DNA from 2 places in the Priestia sp. J2 genome. Region 1 is predicted to be linked to the other one. Evidence: a T-box and tRNA genes for the amino acid it is inferred to sense, from the RefSeq annotation. Region 1 holds a T-box; the other holds one or more tRNA genes.
What was found. A T-box is a leader RNA that pairs with one kind of tRNA and senses whether it is charged. The one in region 1 lies ahead of ileS (isoleucine--tRNA ligase), so its partner is inferred to be a tRNA-Ile.

Region 1 (8,306 bases):
TTATCCAATTTTGTTTTTTTCAATTCATACGTTTGCTTCGGGTCATAGCCGTCAAGCTTAGCGTACAACACGTAAAAGCCGTACACGTTCACGAGTGTATCAATCACTTTTGACTTCGCTTCTTGCACGACGCGCTCTGAAAATTTCTTCGGATTCCAAGGCGCACTGTCTGCTAAAAGCGCCCATCTAAGCGCATCCGCACCAAATGTATGAATAAGATCAACAGGGTCTAGCGCATTTCCTTTACTTTTAGACATCTTTTGACCGTTTTCATCTAACACGTGGCCAAGAGACAAAACGCGCTTATAAGGCGCTTTTCCAGTAAACAGCGTTGAAACTGCCATCAAGCTGTAAAACCAGCCGCGCGTTTGATCAATTCCTTCTGCGATAATGTCTGCTGGAAACTGCTTTTGAAACAGCTCGCTGTTTTCAAACGGATAGTGATACTGCGCAAACGGCATCGAGCCGCTGTCAAACCAAACGTCAATCACTTCCGGCGTTCGCTTCATTTCTCCGCTGCAGACCGGACACGTCAGCTGCACGTCATCTACATAAGGCTTATGAAGTTCAATACTGTCATCAACGGAATGAGACGCATGATTTTGAAGCTCTTTGATACTTTTCGGAGCTACTTGATGCGCACATTCCCCGCATTCCCATACGTTCAGCGGCGTTCCCCAGTAGCGCTTTCTGCTGATGTTCCAGTCCACCATATTTTCTAAAAAGTTGCCAAAGCGGCCGTGCTTGATATGATCCGGGTACCACGTCACACTTTCATTGTTTTTCAAAAACTGTTCCTTCAACGCCGTCGTTTGGATAAACCAGCTTTCATTTGCGTAATAAAGAAGCGGCGAGTCGCATCGCCAGCAAAACGGATAGCTGTGCTCATGCTTTTCTTTATGATACAGCACGCCTTCATTTGCTAAATAACGAACGATATCAACGTCGCAGTCTTTCACGAAACGCCCTTGAAAAGGCGGCACTTCAGACGTGTACTGTCCTTTTTCATCCACTACGTTCACAAACGAAAAGCCGTTTTCTTTTACGACTCTGTAATCATCTTCACCATATGCAGGTGCTAAATGAACAACACCCGTTCCGCTTTGGTCCGTTACATAATCAGCCGTTACGACTTCATGACCTTTTTCAACGTTCACAAAATCAAACGGTGGCTCATACGAGATCCCTTTTAACTCATTTCCTTTATGATGAGATAAAACGCTATATTCTCCTTTTAACACTTTGTCTGCGAGCGCTTCTGCCACTATATACACGCTGTCGCCTTGCTGGGCTCGAACGTAGTTCATCTCTTCATGCACCGCAAGCGCCACGTTTGACGGAAGCGTCCATGGCGTTGTCGTCCAGCCTAAAAAATACTCGTTATCGCGATTTTTCACTTTAAATTTCACCGTTACCGTTAAATCTTTTACATCTTTATACCCTTGGGCCACTTCATGTGAACTTAATGATGTTTGACAGCTCGGGCAGTAAGGTGATACGCGGTGGCCTTTATAAAGAAGTCCTTTTTCATGAATCGTGCCAAGCACGTTCCATACGCTTTCAATATATGAATTCTCCAAGGTGATGTAAGGGTCTTCCATATCAACCCAATAGCCAAGCTGCTCCGTGAACGTGCGCCACTGCTTTTCATACACAAACACACTTTCCTTACACTTGTTGATAAAAGCTTCTACGCCGTATTTTTCAATATCATGCTTCCCTGAAATTCCGAGCTGCTTTTCGACACCGAGCTCTACCGGTAGTCCGTGCGTATCCCAGCCTGCTTTTCGGATCACTTGATGCCCCGTCATCGTTTTATAACGAGCCACCACGTCTTTAATGGTCCTGCCTAGCGCATGCCCCACGTGAGGCAAACCGTTGGCTGTTGGAGGCCCTTCATAAAATACAAACGAAGGATGCCCTTCTCGGTTTTGAACCGACTGCTGAAACACATTTCCTTTTTGCCACTGCTGCAGGATACGCTGTTCGCGCTCTTGCGAAGACTCCCTTACATTCACTTCTTTCATGTGATACCACTCCTTTTAAAGTTAAAAGCACACAAAGAAACCCGTCCCTATGACTAGGGACGGGTTTTAACCGCGGTACCACCCTGGCTTCTATTGATCCGTTCATCAATAGCACTCAGCAACGTACAATCATACGCGTTCTTTTTAACGGTAGACTACCGTTCAAACTTACTTATAGTTCAGTTTGACTTCTCAGAGAGGATATTCCCCTGCGGCTTGAACACTGGCTTTCAGCTATCACCAGCTCTCTGTGGAACAAACTTGCAGCGTACTGATTCTCTTCAACGAATTTGTGTGCTTTTATTAGTAGCTATTGTATGCGGTTTGGGAGGGAATGTCAAACCAAACTGAATTTTTTAACATTCCAGACAATGAATAGATTCCTCAACAGAATATTTCTTTAATGATGTTTAATTTACTCTTTATTCGTTCTCACTGTATGTACCTTATAAAAACTTTATAAAATCATAAGCTAAACTATTGATCTTTCTTTCAATATTTATTATAATAGAAGACAAGCTATTCTAAAGCGAAAGGATGTTCTTATTTGGTAATGAAAGATATTAAGGTAGCCGAATTGTTCGCAGGCGTTGGCGGATTTCGTTTAGGTCTAGAAAATGCAGGTGGGTTTGACGTTAATTGGACTAATCAGTGGGAACCTGCAACTAAGAGTCAACATGCGTTTAATTGCTACGTAGAAAACTTTGGGGAAAATCCTTCCCATGTAAATGAGGACATTTCACAAGTATGGAAAGATATATCAGATCATGACTTACTAGTAGGTGGGTTTCCTTGTCAAGATTACTCAGTCGCACGATCTTTATCGGGTGAAAAAGGTATACAAGGAAAAAAAGGTGTTCTCTTCTGGGAAATCATGAACATCGTTCAATATAAAAAGCCAAAATATGTACTTTTAGAAAATGTAGATAGATTATTAAAATCCCCTTCTAAACAGCGCGGTAGAGATTTTTCAATAATGTTAGCAGCCTTCCGTGATGCTGGATATTGCGTTGAGTGGCGAGTAATTAACGCAGCGGATTATGGATTTGCACAGCGCAGAAGGCGAGTATTTATTTTTGCTTATGCCGTAGAAACTGAATTTGCTAGTCAACAATTCAAATTCAAAGATAAGCAAATTTTACACCATAATGGTTTCTTTTCTCCGGCATTTCAAGTCGAAAAAAAACCTTCTTTGAAACATAAAGACGCTTCCTTTATTTTACCGAAAGACATTATAGATGTCTCAGATGAATTTAGTGCAAATTATAAAAATGCTGGTATTATGCGTGATGGAATGGTATACACCGCTGAACTTATTCCGATAATAAAGAAAGCAAAAACTTTAGGTGAAATTGTAGAAGAAGTTTATAATGAATTGGGACCGGTTGATGAGAGATTCTATCTAGATGAGACTAAAATTAATAAAAAAGGTCGTACTGAAATTGAAGAGCTACGTTATTTAAAAGGCCCTAAGAAAATTGAGCGAATTTCACAAACAGGTCATAAATACGTTTATTCAGAGGGCGGTATGGCTTTTCCAGAGCCCGTAACCTCACCAGGAAGAACTATGCTGACAAGTGAAGGAACTTCCAATCGTAGTTCTCATGTAATTGAAGACCCGTACACAAAACGTTTGCGTTATTTATCTCCAGAAGAGTGTGAACGCTTGAATGATTTCCCCATAAACTGGACGAATACTGGTATGCCTGTACGCACTCGATATTTCTGTATGGGAAATGCTTTAGTTGTAGGTTTAGTTACACTGATGGGACAAAGAATTAAAGAAGTGTATGAACTCGATATTGATAAATTCCATAAACAAGGGTTTGAACAACCTAGTATGCTTTAAAAAACAAAAAGACTTTCCTTACCCAAGGAGAGTCTTTTTATTTCTATTATCAACTAAGTCCTTACTAGTTAAATGGATAAAACTAGTATGTATTGCCTTAGTGTATTATACTAGGCCTAGTACTTATAATTTATACTTTCCAATATAAATTATACGAAAGGAGTGATAATATGGAATACTTAACAACTACGCAACTAATGAAAAAAGCACAAGAAGCCGAAGGAAAATCCTTTAAAGAAATTGATATAACAAATCGATTATCTAATAAGAATTCTAAAGGTGGATTAGGACAAGTAATAGAAGAAAGTTTATTTGGGTACAAGATTAACTCAAATGCCAAACCTGATTTTGAATATTTAAATGTAGAATTAAAGGTTACTCCTTTTAAACGGAATAAAAACGGAAAACTCGCGGCAAAAGAACGCCTTGTTCTAAACATAATTAATTACATGGAAGAAATCAATTATACATTTGAAACATCTAGCTTTTGGAAAAAAAACCAACAAATGCTTTTAATGTTCTATGAATGGTTACCCTACGTAAACAGAGAAGATTTAAAAGTTTTTAAGAGCGTACTGTTCACATTTCCCGAATCCGACTTAGAGATTATTAAACATGATTGGGAAATCATAACCAAAAAAATTCGGGATGGAAAAGCACACGAGCTCTCTGAAGGAGACACAAATTATTTAGGAGCTTGTTCGAAAGGTGCAAATAAGCAGTCTCTCCGATCTCAACCGAATTCCACAACACTTGCAATGCAACGAGCTTTTTCCCTTAAACAATCTTATATGACTGCACTGGTTAGAAAACACCTCAAAAAAGATAACTTAGTAAGCCTTACTACTTCCGGTGAATTAAAGAAAAAATCTTTAGAAGATATTTTAATATCTAGATTCTCACCTTATAAAGGGCTCTCTGCAAAGCAAATTTCAGAGAATTTAGGTGTAGCGTATAAACCTACTGGAAAAAGTTTTATTCCTCTATTAATCAGTTCTCTATTGGGAATCAAAGGAACAAAATTAGAAAACATAGAAGAATTTTCAAAAGCAAACATTCAATTTAAGACCATTCGGTTAGAACCAAATGGAAAACCTGAACAAAGCATGTCATTTAAAAATATTGATTTCCAACTTTGGACAAACGAAGAGTGGGAAAACAGTTACATAAGAAAAACATTTTATGAAACTAAATTTTTGTTTGTTATTTTTGAATTTAAAGAAAAGAAGAAAGATAATTCGAATCGAGAACCTTACTTTAAAGGTATTAAGCTCTGGAATATGCCAGTTACTACAATAGAGAATGAAATAAAGCAGCTTTGGGAAGAAGTTAATAGACTCATAGCAACTGGTGTACAAATTGAATATAAACCATATGGTAAAAAGTTAAGAGAATATAACAATTTTCCTAAAAAAAATTTTAATGGAGTTACTCATATTCGTCCAAAGGGGCAAAACGGAGAGGACAAAGTGACGTTACCCAATGGACAAGTAATAACAAAACAATGCTATTGGCTAAACGATACATATATTGCTTCACTTCTTAAAGATTTAAATTAAAAGTAGAGACTAGCGACAAATTCATTGTGGCTAGTCTCCTGTTCTCTAATTACATCAATAATCGACTCTTTAAATTAACCTGTCCTCTAATGAGGTTATGTTAATAACAACTGGTGAATTTTGTTTTAAAGTTCCATCTGCTTGTAGCATTGGTCCCGCTACAATACACTGCCCTTTCTTTAACGTAGATAATTTCTTTTCCCATTCTTTACGACTTATATTATCTTGGGAAAGGTTAGACGCAATTGAAATGACTTCATTTTCTGGTGGCATAAAGTATATTTTTTGACTTGAATTTTGAAGCCTTGAAATTTCATCTGTACTAAATTGACCTTTTAAAGATTGAGTGGCATACCAACCCGACCAACCAAATTTCCTTCCTTCAGTCAGTATTTTTGCACTAGGAGAATACTCACGGTGATCAAGATTCTGAGCTTCATCTAATACCACTGGTAAAGGTCTATTTTTATCTCCATGATTTAACTGGTGATTCCACATATCCCATAAAATGAATTCTGTAATCATCATTTGCACTTCACGACTGTATCCAGTTAGCTGAACGATAAATACTTTTCCTTTATCTGCAAGTATCTCACTCCAATTATATTGACCTTCATTATTAAATGGATTCTTATCAATCAACGGCTTAATTTGAGATCGTGCAGTCTTAGCCGGACCTGAATTATCTTGTTCTAATTCATTTAAAAGAAGCTCCAAATTCATACCTTCTTTGTATTTATCTAACCCACGCAGTACTGCTTCATAAATAGCATTCTGTTGTTGAATACCTAAATCTTTAAATATAGAGGAGAAAACTGCTTTAATTCTTTCAGCAATATCCGTATTATCCTCATCAATATAAAGGTTCTCATCTAATTCTTTTTTATTACGTTTAAAAGGGTTAATTGGAAAGCCATCTTTTGCGACAATAAACTGCTCTAAGCGTCCATTTAACTTCTCTTTAAACTGCGATTCCAATTTTGAACTTTTAAAGCCATCTGTGTAATCAAAAATAATATTTGAAATTCCTTTTTGAGCCAGTTCAAGTAATAAACACTGTATAAAATAACTTTTTCCTTGACCAGATTTTCCTGAGATTAAAATATGTCTATTAGCTAATTCAGAATGACCATACTCCCAGTAGATTTCTTTTTTTGAACCCTCAACAGTTCCTAAAAGCACTCTTACATCTTTTAAATCCACAGTGGAAAAATCAGTAGTCTCATTTTCAGTATTTTTATTTACTGCTTCTTCTGTAGCTGATATTGTAAGTTGGGAATGATTTATTATATTTTCCTTTACTTGTAACTGCTTAGCGCTGTTATAATTGTGAGATAAAAGCTTTTCAACTCTAATGTCTGTCTTCCCACCCATTATCTGTTCTTTTAATGCTTGTAGTTCAACCATAATACCTTCGTATCCATCTTCTTCTGTTAATTCCACAATTAAAATATCATCTTCTAAATTAACAGCTCGCCAATTTTGTTCTTTTTTAAAGGATAATACTGCACCCTTTCCGATAAATTCTTGGAGATTATCAGCGATTTGATAGTTATCATTTAATAACTTCTCTTTTAGTCTTTCAACTTTTTCATATTGTTTCTCAGGCCAAATAGAATTCACGATTAATTTCTCTACATTGGAAATAAGCAGTTGAGAAAAGAAGTTTCTAAAAAACTTGTTTTTGAATAAGTACTCCCCATCCTCATTATGTTTAGCAAGTTGCTTATTAAATAAATTATAGGTTTTATTAATTTGCTCTCTAGCCTTAGAAATGGTAGAATCTGGATTGTTACCTATCTTAACCTCTACAGGATAATAATGCAATTTAACATCTTCACCTTCAATTTCTACTCCTATTAATAATAAATCATCACTATGCATTCCATTGACATTTAGGTTCTTAGCCGAAAAAACGCCTTCGCTTTTTGTTAATCTTACTGCACCAGCAATACGAAGAATTTCTTCTAAAGAAACAGGGACCCAAAATATATTTTCATGATCTAACGTACTAATAATATATTTGATAGCTGAAATGATACTTAATTTTTCTCTAGAAAACTGGCCTTTGCTTCCAATAATACGAAGCAACCATTCTCCATTCAACGTATTAAAACTTTTAATAGCAGTTTCAATGCCATTATCTGTTACAGGTATATCTTTTGCGGATAGATATTGTTCAATAATTAACTTATATTGTTCAGATCTATTAGTAACAGTTATAGCATCATATTGAGCAGAAGAAGAGTACTGATCGCTGTAATGAATGACCAATAAATTTTTTGATGATGTTTGAAAGAAATTCAAATCGACATTTGGTTCAATAAAGGTCACCCAATATGACGCATCATATAAATGACTTAAGATATCTTCGTCATAACTCGCTGTTCTAGTTACAATTGTCTCATTTTTACGATAGGGGTTTGTTCCTCCACTTTCTAAGTTACTTGCCAACTCATTGAGAACTTTTGCTACTTGAAGAAGCGGATTTAAGGGCCCACTCACATTCTTCAATCCAAAACCTGTTCTATAATCATGCGCAGTCTCTAAGAATGATAACGAAGACAACAAGCCATCTAGAGAACTTCCTGCTCCAATCTCTTCAATTGTATTTTTAGCAGGTAAATCGTTGGAAAGCATTTTATAAAAAGAAATATGAGCATATCCATAGGCCTGATTATCCAAAGGCCTATAGTATAAAATATTTTCTCTAATCAGACGTAATACATCTGTGGAATCAAGCTTTTTTGTATTCAACGATACCCCAAAAGCATCTTCGAATTCCTCCACATTTTCAAATGAAGAAAACCTTTCAAATGAACTTATTAAGTAGGGATTACTATGCAATGCCACTTCAATAGGTACAATTTC
Region 2 (8,306 bases), 1.6 Mb from region 1:
GCCATTTTGAACATCTTTAATGTATTCTTCTTTCATCGTGATACGATTTAACACATCAGGTTCAAATGAATGCTGCGTACCGCCAATTTCATCGGTTTTTATCGTTGGCTTTCGGATTTCTTTTACTAGCTGCGGCTTGATGCGATACCCTCCATTAGCTATTGCAGAAGTATATTGAACAAGCTGCAGCGGCGTGTACGTATCATACTGGCCAATTCCTAAATCAAGCGCTGTACCTGGAACATTGCTTCCGCCTTGGACACCTGTTGATTCGTTATCGAGGTTTATGCCTGTTGATACGCCTAAGCCGAACTGACTGTAGTACGAACGCAGTTCGCTGAATGTGTCAGGTTTAATCGGTAAAGTCATGTTCTTGTGGTACTGTAATCCAGCCATCGCCATTACCGTTTTAAACATAAATACGTTGGATGAATATTTTAACGCGGATGAATACGTTAAGGGTCCTAACCCCTCAGCCTCAGCTGATTTCTTAATTGGTGTTCCTTTAATTTTTAACGGTTCATCAACGAACACTGTGTTTGGCTTAATAGCTCCTGAATCTAAGCCAGCTAGAACCGTTGCCCCTTTTACAACAGAGCCCATTGTATAAGATGTTGAAATATTCCCTAATGCAAAATCTTCTATTTTAGGTACCCCAGTCTTCTTATCAATGGTGTATTTTTTACCTGCCATTGTTAAGATTTCTCCTGTGTGAGGATCCATCATAATCACAAAAGCACGGTCTAAAAACTGCGTTCCTTTCATTTTCTTTTTGGCTAAAAGCTGGTCCGTAATTTGTTTTTCTACCGCTTTTTGAAGCTCCATATCAATAGTTAAAACTAAATCACTGCCGCGTTCGCCTTTCGACACTTGAATTGTATCAAGGAGATTTCCTTTATCATCTGTTACATACTGGACTTTTTCTTTTTGACCGCTGAGCTGAGCTTCGTATTGCTTCTCTAAATAGCTCGTCCCAACTTGGTCATTTCGACTATAGCCTCTTGATAAGTAATACTGTACTTTATCTTTGGGCAGACCCTCGTTGGCAGAGGATACATTTCCAAGCAAAGTACGGAGAGTGCTGTTTTCTGGGTATGAGCGATCCCAATACGTTGTTGTATCAACACCCGGAAGTTCATCTAAATGCTCACTTACAACGGCATACTCTTCATTTGTCACACCGCTTTTAACAATTTGCGGGGTGTTAGAATAACCTGCCTCCATTTGGCGCTTAATAGCTAGAACTTCTAAATCACTCTTTAAACTTTCTAAATCTTTTTTAGAAATGCGGTCTAACTGACGTTGATACAGTTCGTCATCAGTCATTTCACCATCTTGAACTTTTTTGCGATCAGCTTTCGTAATTTTCTGCTCCGCTTCTTTAGGGTGAAGCATAATCCAATAATCCTTCATGTCGCGTTCTGTAATTTTTACCACGTTTTTAGCATCTTTATTCTTTCTATTTTCTGGAATATCAATCACATTTGTGGTGTAAGGAACATCGATCATAGTGGCTAACTTTTTAGCGATGCGCAGCCTTTCTTCAGCTGTATTTCCTTGAAAACGAGTATATGTAATCGTATTTAAAGAGGTATTATCTACAATTACGCGGTTATACCGATCGTACATTTTCCCTCGAGGAACAGGCGTACTGACTGTAACGTCCTGTGTTTTTTCGACTTCTCGTTCGTAATTCTCACCGTACACAATTTGAACAAGTCCCAACCGCAAAATTAATACGGAAAATAGGGCAAATACGGTCAAGAAAAGTAAGTTCACACGAAAAGGCACGTGACTTTTTCTTCTTTTTTTCTTTTTCATACCAACACCTACACTTTATAAAACATATATACCATAACACCATAAAATCAGACATTTAGCAAATAAATAGACACCTGGCAGGTGCCTATTTACACAACGTATTTATTCTAAAAGAAAAGCGAGGCATTTTCCATAGTACAAATGAAGGAGCTAATAATACTCTAAGCTGGAGACTCTCCGTCTCCTTCATTTAATACTGGAGGAGTAACAGTCGTTTCTTTTTTGTGCAGAGGCTGTGAGATATGTCTTACACAAAAATAAATGATCGTATGCCCTGCTCCAACAATAGCTAATAAAATGGGAATACTTTTTGCTTCATCAAAAAATAGTACGGCTATTAAAAATAAAGATATGGAAACGACGCGCCCAATATTCAGAAATACTTCTCTGACAACAATGTATTCGATTCTTTTTGAAACAACGTCCTTTGCTCGTCCAATCACATCGTACGTTAGAGAAATGAATGGAACCAACAAAATAGGATAGGCAATAGCAATACAAACAGCATATATAATTAACTTTGGATACGATAAGTTAAAGATAAGCAAAAAGACTGCTCCATAGAGAAGGAGGCCCCCGGTGAAAATAAATCGAAGGCGATTTTTTTGCTTAATAAATCTTGAGGCTACATAGTATCCTACAAACGCCACCGCTGAATTCACCAGTCCATAAGTTCCTAAAGCTAATTCACTTCCCGTCGTAATAAATACCATGACGGATACGACAAAAATGAACGTACCTTCACGCAATCCTTGAAAGAAATGAGCCTGTAATATTCGATTCCAGTCTTTGTTGACTTTTCGTTCAGCCCACACTTCTTTAAATTTGTATACTCCTTCAGCTGCGCGTCTTGTAATAAAAAAACTAAGCACAACGGCACCGACAAACAATAGCAGAGATACACCAAACACAATTTTATACCCAAGTGATTCATACAAAGCGGAAATAACAAAGCCCGCTCCTAAAGGACCAATCATCCCTGCAAAAGAGTTTAAGATCCCTAAAAATCCGTTAAAAAAGTCTCTTGTATCAGGTTCTGTAATTTCAAAAGTTAGCACATTAAAAGCTAGCCAATAAAAGCCATATCCTATACCCAGCAGTCCACCAAGCAATACTAAATACTCGGCTGCGTTAGCTCCACTGACCAATACAGCGATATAAAAAACAGCTAAAAAAGATACGCCTAACCTTAAAACCACAACCCGGTCAATTCGTTTGGCCCATTTACCTGCTAAAATAAACGTAAGCGGCTGAAGCACCACTACCGCTAAATTATAAATAGCGAGATCCGAAAATTCGCCTGATTGTTTCCACAGATAAATGTTAACAAACGAATTGGAAATTGAAATAGCCAAGGCATAAAGACCGCCTATAATTAAAAGCAAAAGTAAATCTTTACTAACTTCTATATCTCCAACTACTTTTTTTAATAAAGGCATATCAAAAAACTCCTTTTCTCTTCTACACCTAGTGTGTGAAAAAGAAAAGGAGATATGTAAAAGAATTGGAAAACAAAAAAGCCAGTAAAGGTAATAATTACTTTACTGGCTCTTAAATACGCCTTCAGCTTATTTTGCAGCGTCGTAACGCTTAGCAACTTCGTCCCATTTTACAACATTAAAGAATGCTGAAATGTAATCTGGACGGCGGTTTTGATAATTTAAGTAGTAAGCGTGCTCCCAAACGTCTAGACCAAGAATTGGCGTTTTGCCTTCCATTAATGGGCTATCTTGGTTTGGTGTGCTTGTTACTTCTAATTGGCCGTTGTTTACAACTAACCAAGCCCAGCCAGAACCGAAGCGAGTTTTAGCTGCATTTGCAAATTCTTCTTTGAATTGATCAAAGCTGCCGAATTTGCTAGCGATAGCGTCTGCTAATTCACCAGTTGGAGCACCGCCGCCGTTAGGGCAAAGGATTGTCCAAAATAATGAGTGGTTCGCATGACCGCCACCGTTATTGCGTACTGCTGTACGGATATCTTCAGGAACAGCATCTAAGTTTGAAATTAACTCTTCAATACTTTTGCTTTCTAAATCCGCTTTGCCTTCAACAGCAGCGTTTAGGTTTGTAACATATGTGTTGTGATGTTTTGTGTGGTGAATATTCATTGTTTCTTTGTCGATATGTGGTTCCAGTGCATCGTATGCATAAGGTAGTTCTGGTAATTTGTAAGCCATGAATAATTCCTCCTTCAAAATATGTAAGCATTTTGGCGCAAAAGCACCATATACGTTTAGATTAGCAAATTTACCCTACTCTTTCAAATAAAAAGTACCTAATCCATGATTTATATTTACCTAATTCCCATTCGCTATTCTTTTAAACATAAAAAAAGCTTCTTTTTCTCAAAAGAAGCTTTGAATAGACAATAGTATGGCGGAGGAAGAGGGATTCGAACCCCCGCGGGCTTTAACACCCCTGTCGGTTTTCAAGACCGATCCCTTCAGCCGGACTTGGGTATTCCTCCAACCCTATAAATGGTGGACCCTGCAGGACTCGAACCTGCGACCGGACGGTTATGAGCCGTCTGCTCTAACCAGCTGAGCTAAGGGTCCACGTGGCTCCACAGGTAGGACTCGAACCTACGACCGATCGGTTAACAGCCGATAGCTCTACCACTGAGCTACTGTGGAACAATATGAATTATGTATGTCACAAACGTAAATTGGAAAATAGCGGCGGAGGGGATCGAACCCCCGACCTCACGGGTATGAACCGTACGCTCTAGCCAGCTGAGCTACACCGCCATGGCTCCACAGGTAGGACTCGAACCTACGACCGATCGGTTAACAGCCGATAGCTCTACCACTGAGCTACTGTGGAACAATATAACATTTACTAGCGACATTAAAAATTTAACATGTTTCTGGCATAAAGTCAATATATTATTTTAAAACAGCGTATAAAAAATAGGCAATCATCAACAGTTGAATAAATCCTTTCGAGATAGCGCCACTAAAAAAGCCAATAACCGAACCTACTCCAATTTTTACTGCGTTGCTAATTGTGGTCCGATGAACAATCAGTTCTCCTACAATCGCTCCGATAAACGGCCCTAAAATAATTCCAAATCCCGGAATAACAAACGGACCCACAAGCAATCCAACTGTACTTCCCCAAACGCCTGCTTTAGTGCCTCCGAATTTTTTCACACCAATAATATTAGCGATATAGTCTGCTAAAAAAAGTGCGACAACTAACAATCCTTGTATCACCCAAAATAACCAGCTATAGGAGCTAAAATCATAAAATAAACCGTATATAACAAATCCTAGCGCTACAAATAGCACGCTTGGGATGATGGGATAAACCAACCCAACAAACGATACAACAAAGCTAATGATAACTAATGCCCAACATAAAATAGCCATGCCCGCACCTATCCTTTTTATTATTACTATTTATCATACAATAACCACTCTTATAAAGAAAGGCCTTGCATGAGCAAGGCCTTTCTTTATTTTACCTTTGAATATGTCTTTAGATAGCGATCTCCGAGTACCGCTTCCGCAATATTAACAGCATGATCTCCAATTCGTTCTAAATTGCTAATGATATCGACAAAAACAATAGCAGCAGAACCTGTACATACATTTTCATTTAGACGTAAAATGTGCTTCTTACGAAGCAGACGCTCCATTGCATCAATCTGCTCTTCTTTTTGAATGACCTGGACTGCTTTTTCTCTATCTACTTTTTCTAAAGCAAAAACAGCTTCTTTAACTGTTACAATAGTCAATTCGAACATATCAGCTAAGTCGGTATTAGCTTCTTTTGTCATTCTCACCTTATTTGTAATTTGATAATCAACAAGTTCAATGATATTTTCAAAATGATCGCCAATACGCTCAATATCTCGCGCAGTATCTAGAAGCACAGAATGCTCTTCGCTTTCAGCTTCTGACATGGAAGAGCGGGATAACAACACTAAATAATTCGTGATTTTTTTATCTAAATTGTTAATGGCATTTTCAATTTGCATAGTAGCATCAGAATGTTTAGGATGGCGCGTCTTCAAATAACTATTGGCTTCTTCTAACCCAATCGTCGCGAATTCTCCCATACGAATAAGCTCTGCTTTTGCCTGCCCAAGAGCAATTGAAGAAGACTGTTCAATAAAAATAGGATCAAGATGTTTAGGTTTAAAGTCTATAACAGCATCTTCACCAGGAATCAGCTTTGTAACAATTAACGCAAGCAGACCGATAAGAGGGAACTGAATAATTGTATTGGTTGTGTTAAAGAGACCATGAGCAAATGCAATCGTCATTTCTGGGTTTAAGCCCATCGTCTCTCTCAAGTACTCCACAAGACGAGTAAATAACGGCAAGATAATTAAAAAGATAGTTGTACCAATTAAGTTGAACATTACGTGCGTTAAAGCAGCCCTTCTTGCTGCCACACTTGCCCCGATTGAAGCTAAAATAGCGGTAATAGTCGTACCAATGTTGTCTCCAAACAATACAGGCAGCGCGGCATGTATATCAATAGCGCCCTGTCCAAAAAGTTCTTGTAGAATTCCGATAGTAGCGCTAGAGCTTTGCACAATCACCGTAAATAAAGTGCCAATTACAACTCCTAAAATCGGATTATCACTCATGCTTACAGTTAAATCATGAAACTGTTGAAGTGAGCGAAGCGGCTTCATCCCGCTTCCCATAAGCTCTAGACCAAAGAATAACATTCCAAACCCAAAAGCGATTTGACCAAAATTTTGAACAGGTTTACTTTTAAAGAAAAAGAGTAAAATCGCTCCCACTGCGAGAATAGGAAGAGCGTAGCTCGAAATGTCAATTCCGATTATAAAAGCTGTAACTGTCGTACCGATATTTGCGCCCATAATAACCCCTATAGCTTGGCGCAAAGTCATAAAACCGGCACTTACTAAGCCTACCGTAATAACAGTGGTTCCTGAGCTGCTCTGAATAAGAACGGTAACCAGAATACCTGCTAGAACTCCCATAAACGGATTAGTTGTGAATCTGTCTAAAATATCGCGCAATCTATCTCCTGCTGATTTTTGCAACCCATCTCCCATGAACTTAATCCCGAATAAAAAGATTCCGAGTCCACCGATAAATTCAAAAATCATTTTTTGAACATCTAGTTCCAAACACCTCAACTCCTTGATTTTTTTCTAACGACATAGAGAAGTCCCCACTATTATTAACGAATCTTAAAAGCACTGTAAACGTTTTTACGCTAATGTTTACAATAACTTAACAGTATATTTACATTGTAATTGGAAACGATTTCTAGAATCTATTGTAAACCTTAAATTTCCGCTATAGAATAAATTATAGTTAGAATTTTTTAATAAAAGGAGGGTTTACAATAATCATGTTAAAAAAGATGGGATGGAGTCTTACTTCTTTTCAAAAAATGAGGTCTCTTCGCTTTGAGCATACAAACAAAACCATTGGCTTCATATTGTTTTTAACATTCATTTCTTTGCTGCCTACATTTTTCTTTATGGCTTTGACGATTGTAAACGGCTATCATACCGCGACTACAGATCTCCCGAAATCTGTTTCTTCTTTTTCTATTTCAAATTCACAGCTTACGTCAAGCCAACCTTTCACAAAAAAAGTAAACGGTACCGCTTTTATCTTAGACCCCTCACAGTCTATTGAACGGTCTCATTCCCCTGCTCATGCAATTGGTTTTTTAAAGGATGGAATTTACATCACGACTAATTCACAAACACAAACGTATTCATATGAGTTGCTAAACTGGCATCATAAAGATAAAAATGAACTGTTAAACTTGCTGCACGAACAAAAATTTTCTTTATACATACTTGTCCCTATCGCTATGCTTTTACTGTACGTATTAACATCTGGACTAAACTTCCTTTCTATTACCTGCCTTGCTTATCTTGGAAAACTGATTGGACTCATCACTAAGAAGCAGCTTCCTTTCAAACAGCTATGGGCACTGAGCGCTTATAGTACGGTAGCCTTCACGCTGCTTTATACGCTTTTTGAAGCTTTTTCTTTGTCTCTAGCAACACATAGCTCTCTTTACTGGATAGGAACGTTCTTCATTTACTTATTGCTCGTCACAAGGGTTCCTATGAGAAAAAAGGTAAAACCTAATAAAGCGATTGAAACATAACGAAATGAATCCAATCAACCGCTAGAAGCACCTACATACATAAAATCTATGTTTACCCTGCCAATGAAAAGCTCCGAACGAATTTAATTCTTGATCAAGAATCAAATTTGTTGGGAGCTTCTTCAACTAACATACTTTTGTCCCAGCCTCTTTATTTCTGTACAACTTTTCTTCTCCCCATTGCAGAAGAAAAAATTTTCAACTGATACAAAACCCACAAACCTCCTGCTGCGAGCAAACTAAAGCTATAAATAAACATCAGCCTTTCAGTATGCATCCACACTTCAAAAACAACGGGTCCCAACGCTACTCCTAAAAATCTCACCGTTCCATAAATGGATACAATAAATCCTCTTTCTTCGTCTGAA

Region 2: it has a tRNA-Ile gene. The T-box ahead of ileS (isoleucine--tRNA ligase) is inferred to sense a tRNA for this amino acid. The anticodon was not compared.

The regions. Positions count from the first base shown of each region.
Region 1 is NZ_CP086208.1:2,699,589-2,707,894, forward strand. It holds gene ileS (isoleucine--tRNA ligase) at 1-2,027, opposite strand, end outside; T-box leader at 2,080-2,321, opposite strand; gene dcm (DNA (cytosine-5-)-methyltransferase) at 2,581-3,876, shown strand; gene LJY09_RS13640 (Sau3AI family type II restriction endonuclease) at 4,047-5,435, shown strand; gene dptH (DNA phosphorothioation-dependent restriction protein DptH) at 5,505-8,306, opposite strand, start outside.
Region 2 is NZ_CP086208.1:4,311,309-4,319,614, forward strand. It holds gene LJY09_RS22320 (peptidoglycan D,D-transpeptidase FtsI family protein) at 1-1,821, opposite strand, end outside; gene LJY09_RS22325 (MFS transporter) at 1,983-3,260, opposite strand; gene sodA (superoxide dismutase SodA) at 3,390-3,998, opposite strand; tRNA gene LJY09_RS22335 (tRNA-Ser) at 4,196-4,288, opposite strand; tRNA gene LJY09_RS22340 (tRNA-Ile) at 4,300-4,376, opposite strand; tRNA gene LJY09_RS22345 (tRNA-Asn) at 4,380-4,454, opposite strand; tRNA gene LJY09_RS22350 (tRNA-Met) at 4,495-4,568, opposite strand; tRNA gene LJY09_RS22355 (tRNA-Asn) at 4,570-4,644, opposite strand; gene LJY09_RS22360 (DUF456 domain-containing protein) at 4,707-5,192, opposite strand; gene LJY09_RS22365 (Na/Pi cotransporter family protein) at 5,279-6,934, opposite strand; gene LJY09_RS22370 (DUF1189 domain-containing protein) at 7,162-7,938, shown strand; gene LJY09_RS22375 (MFS transporter) at 8,090-8,306, opposite strand, start outside.